2 regions of the Streptomyces sp. NPDC001544 genome follow, and region 2 is predicted to be linked to the other one. Evidence: riboswitches for the same ligand, from Rfam matches in the RefSeq annotation. Region 2 holds a riboswitch; the other holds the start of a gene.
The links. A riboswitch is a leader RNA that binds a small molecule or an ion and turns the genes downstream of it on or off. The one in region 2 is predicted to bind glycine.
Positions count from the first base shown of each region.

Region 1: linked by a shared signal. The riboswitch ahead of gcvT (glycine cleavage system aminomethyltransferase GcvT) and the one ahead of gcvP (aminomethyl-transferring glycine dehydrogenase) in region 2 are both predicted to bind glycine.

Region 1 covers NZ_JBIAVN010000008.1:283,326-285,518, forward strand. The annotation lists gene ACFY0F_RS22430 (AAA family ATPase) at 61-738, opposite strand; glycine riboswitch at 885-985, shown strand; gene gcvT (glycine cleavage system aminomethyltransferase GcvT) at 1,167-2,193, shown strand, end outside.
Region 2 covers NZ_JBIAVN010000021.1:121,173-123,365, reverse strand. The annotation lists partial or broken gene ACFY0F_RS35065 (DNA polymerase IV) at 1-258, shown strand, start outside; gene ACFY0F_RS35060 (PRC-barrel domain-containing protein) at 168-551, opposite strand; glycine riboswitch at 665-760, shown strand; gene gcvP (aminomethyl-transferring glycine dehydrogenase) at 935-2,193, shown strand, end outside.

The sequences.
Region 1 (2,193 bases), on a different contig from region 2:
TGCTGGGACCAACTGTTGTGGCTGAAAGGCTAGCGGGTACCTGTGTCGGACTCGGGGGCCTCATCGCTGCGCGAAGCCGATCCCGCGCAGCACGTCGGCCGCGTCCCGGTCGAGCAGTACCGCCGAGCCGCAGCCCTCGGGCAGTTCGCCCCGCTCCACCGCGCGCAGCAGCCGGGCGGCCGCCCTGCGGTGGCGCAGGAAGGCGTACCGGGAGACGCCCCGGCCGCGCTCGCGCTGGCCGTGCCGGGCCGTGGCGGGCGGGACGTCGAGCAGCAGCAGGTGCAGCGTGCCGCCCCGGCGCCGGGCCGCGCGGGACAGCCAGCCGCGCACCCAGGGCTGTGTGCCGCAGTCGTGTACGACGACCCCCTCGCCGGTGCGCAGGGCGCGGCGCAGTCTCGCGTAGTGGGCGAGGCGGACCAGGGGGCGGTACACCGCGTAGGGGAGGAAGCGGGGCATGCGGCGCTCCCAGTGGTCGCGGGCGTCCTGGGAGTCGATGCGGACGCCGTCGACGGCACGGTGCATCAGGGTCGACTTGCCGCTGCCGGGCAGGCCGGTGACCACCACCAGGTCACGGGGGCCGAAGAGCAGGCCGTGCGGGCTGTGTCCGGCGCGGTCGCGCAGGTCGCGGACGACGGGTGCCGGGCGCGGGGCGCGGCGCTCGCGGGCCGGGGCGGCGGGCTGCCGGGGCACCGCGACGCCCGTGGTCGCCGCGTAGGCCGAGGTCCTGTTCACCGTGATCGTCCTCCCTGTGGTCAGGAAAGGTTCTCCCCACCCCATGTAAAGAGAAGGTAATGCACGGTGTCTCCCGATTCGGTGCTCGTAGTGCCACAGCCCGGTCACAAGTGACGCGCTATAGTGTGCCCGCCAACTGCATACCGGCCGTTTGAATCCGCGCGGGAGAGTCCCCGGGCAGCAGCTTCGCCGGGGCGCCGAAGGAGCAAGTCCCTCCCTTGAATCTCTCAGGCCCCGTCACCGCGCGGGTGAGGCACATCTGAAAAGCGGGCCGCTGTGACGGTGGCCCCACCCAAGGTGCAAGCCGTGCCTCCCCTCGGGGTGATCATGGCGAACCTCTCAGGTTCCGATGACAGATGGGGAGGAACGCCCTCGCCTTCCCCACGCTCGAACGAGCTGCGCGGGAGGTGCCCCCATACCCTGGGAGACGACCGATGAGCAGTACCCCACCCCGCCGTACCGCGCTCGACGCGCTGCATCGCTCGCTCGGCGCGACGATGACCGACTTCGCCGGCTGGGACATGCCGCTGCGCTACGGCTCCGAGCGCGACGAGCACCTCGCCGTGCGGACCAGGGCCGGGCTCTTCGACCTCTCCCACATGGGCGAGATCACCGTGACCGGCCCGCAGGCCGCCGCCCTGCTGAATCACGCCCTCGTCGGGAACATCGCCTCGGTCGGTGTCGGCCGCGCCCGCTACACCATGATCTGCCGGGCCGACGGCGGCATCCTGGACGACCTGATCGTCTACCGGCTGGCCGAGACCGAGTTCATGGTGGTGGCCAACGCCTCCAACGCCCAGGTGGTGCTCGACGCCCTGACCGAGCGGTCCGCCGGCTTCGACGCCGAGGTCCGTGACGACCGGGACGCCTACGCGCTGATCGCCGTCCAGGGCCCCGAGTCCCCCGGCATCCTGGGCTCCCTCACCGACGCCGACCTCGACGGCCTGAAGTACTACGCCGGCCTGCCCGGGACCGTCGCCGGCGTCCCGGCGCTCATCGCGCGCACCGGCTACACCGGCGAGGACGGCTTCGAGCTCTTCGTGAAGCCCGAGCACGCGGTCGAGCTGTGGCAGGCGCTGAGCAAGGCGGGCGAGGGCGCCGGACTGGTGCCCTGCGGCCTGTCCTGCCGGGACACGCTGCGCCTGGAGGCGGGCATGCCCCTGTACGGGCACGAGCTCAGCACCGCGCTCACGCCCTTCGACGCCGGGCTCGGCCGGGTGGTGAAGTTCGAGAAGGAGGGCGACTTCGTGGGCCGCGAGGCGCTGGCCGAGGCCGCCTCACGCGCCGAGCAGAACCCACCGCGCGTCCTGGTCGGCCTGGTCGCCGAGGGCCGCCGGGTCCCGCGCGCCGGGTACCCGGTCGTCGCCGGCGGCGAGGTGATCGGCGAGGTCACCTCCGGGGCGCCCTCCCCGACCCTGGGCAAGCCCATCGCCATGGCCTACGTCGACGCGGCGCACTCGG
Region 2 (2,193 bases):
ACTCGGAGCCCGGCCGGGTGCGGACGTTCCGGGTCGAGGATCCGGCTCTGGAACCGGCGGACCCGCTCCCGCTGACCGCCGGGGCAGCCGTCAGCGGCCTCGGAGACGGTGCGCGGGACGAGGAGGCCCGAGGCGCCGCGAGCGGCCCCTAGCGGGGGCCCGGTGCGCTACGTCGGTCCCGCCGTCTCGTCCGTGCCCGCGAGATCCCCGAAGTCGTGGTCCGGGAGCGGGGGAGAGGGGCTCACGTCGAGGCCGTAGTGGTGGTACAGCTGGAGCTCCTGCTCCGGGGAGAGATGGCGGCCGACGCCGAAGTCGGGCGCGTCTTTGATGAGGGACCGGTCGAAGGGGACCTGCAGGGCGCCGTCGATCAGCTCGCTGGGCTCCAGAGGGACGAAGGCGTCCCTGGAGAACAGGCCGGTGCGTATGGCCGCCCACTCCGGCTCGCCGGTCGCGTCGTCGAGGTAGACCTCGTCGATCGTGCCGATCTTGTGGCCGTTCCGGTCGAACGCCTTGCGGCCGATCAGGTGGCGCGGATCGATATCGGTTCGCACGGTCCCTCCTCTTGGTCGCAACTCATCCGTTAGCACTACAAAAGAGCACATTCAGGAAGGCGGCCACTCGAGGCTCACACGTTGACCTCGCTGGTAGGCTGGCAAGCGGCTGCTGACCCTGTGCGGGAGAGTCCTCCGGACACCATCGGAGGCGCCGAAGGAGCAACTCCTCCCCGGAATCTCTCAGGCCCACGTACCGCACGGACGAGGTCACTCTGGAAAGCAGGGCGGTCGCGACGGCTTCCGCTCTCACCGACGGTGAAAGCCGGGGCCTTCGGGCGACCCGGTGAAGCTCTCAGGTCGAGATGACAGAGGGGGAGGCCGTCGGGGTATCCGTACCGGGGTGCCCCTCGAAGGTCGCGTCAGACCAGGAGGCCTCCGCAATGACCGCCCACCGCACTCCGCTCTCCGAGCTCGAACAGGGCATTCCGTTCGAGCACCGCCACATCGGGCCCGACCAGGAGGCGCGGGCCAAGATGCTCGCGCACGTCGGCTACGGCTCACTCGGCGAACTGACCGCCGCCGCGGTACCGGACGTGATCAAGAACGCCGACGCCCTGGACCTGCCCGGCGCCCGCACCGAGGCCGAGGTGCTAGCCGAACTGCGATCCCTCGCCGACCGCAACCAGGTCCTCGGCTCGATGATCGGGCTGGGCTACTACGGGACTTTCACACCGCCCGTGATCCTGCGCAACGTCATGGAGAACCCGGCCTGGTACACGGCCTACACGCCGTACCAGCCGGAGATCTCCCAGGGACGCCTCGAAGCCCTGCTGAACTTCCAGACGATGGTCGCCGAGCTCACCGGACTGCCGACCTCCGGCGCCTCGCTGCTCGACGAGGGCACCGCCGCGGCCGAGGCGATGGCGCTCTCCCGGCGCATGGGCAGGAACAAGAAGGGCCTCTTCCTGGTCGACGCCGACGCGCTGCCGCAGACCGTCGCCGTGATCCGGACCCGCGCCGAACCGAGCGGCGTGGAGGTCGTCGTGGCCGACCTCAGCGAGGGCATCCCGGCCGAGGTCGCCGAGCGTGAGATCAACGGCGTGCTGATCCAGTACCCGGGCGCCTCCGGGGCCGTACGCGACATCAGGCCCGTCATCGAGCAGGCCCACGGGCTCGGAGCGCTCGTCACCGTCGCCGCCGACCTGCTGGCGCTCACCCTGCTGACCTCGCCGGGCGAGCTCGGCGCGGACATCGCGGTCGGTACGACCCAGCGCTTCGGTGTGCCGATGGGCTTCGGCGGCCCGCACGCCGGTTACATGGCGGTGCACGAGAAGTTCGCCCGCAGCCTGCCCGGCCGCCTTGTGGGCGTGTCCGTCGACGCGGACGGGAACAAGGCCTACCGGCTGGCGCTGCAGACCCGTGAGCAGCACATCCGCCGGGAGAAGGCCACCAGCAACATCTGCACCGCTCAGGTGCTGCTCGCCGTCATGGCAGGTATGTACGCCGTCTACCACGGCCCCGAGGGCCTGCGGAGCATCGCACGGCGCACCCACCGCTACGCCACCCTCCTGGCCGCGGGCCTGCGGGCGGCCGGGGTCGAGGTCGTGCACGGCGCGTTCTTCGACACGGTCACCGCGCGCGTGCCGGGCAAGGCCGCCGAGGTGGTGGCCGCGGCCCGGGAGAACGGGGTCAACCTGCG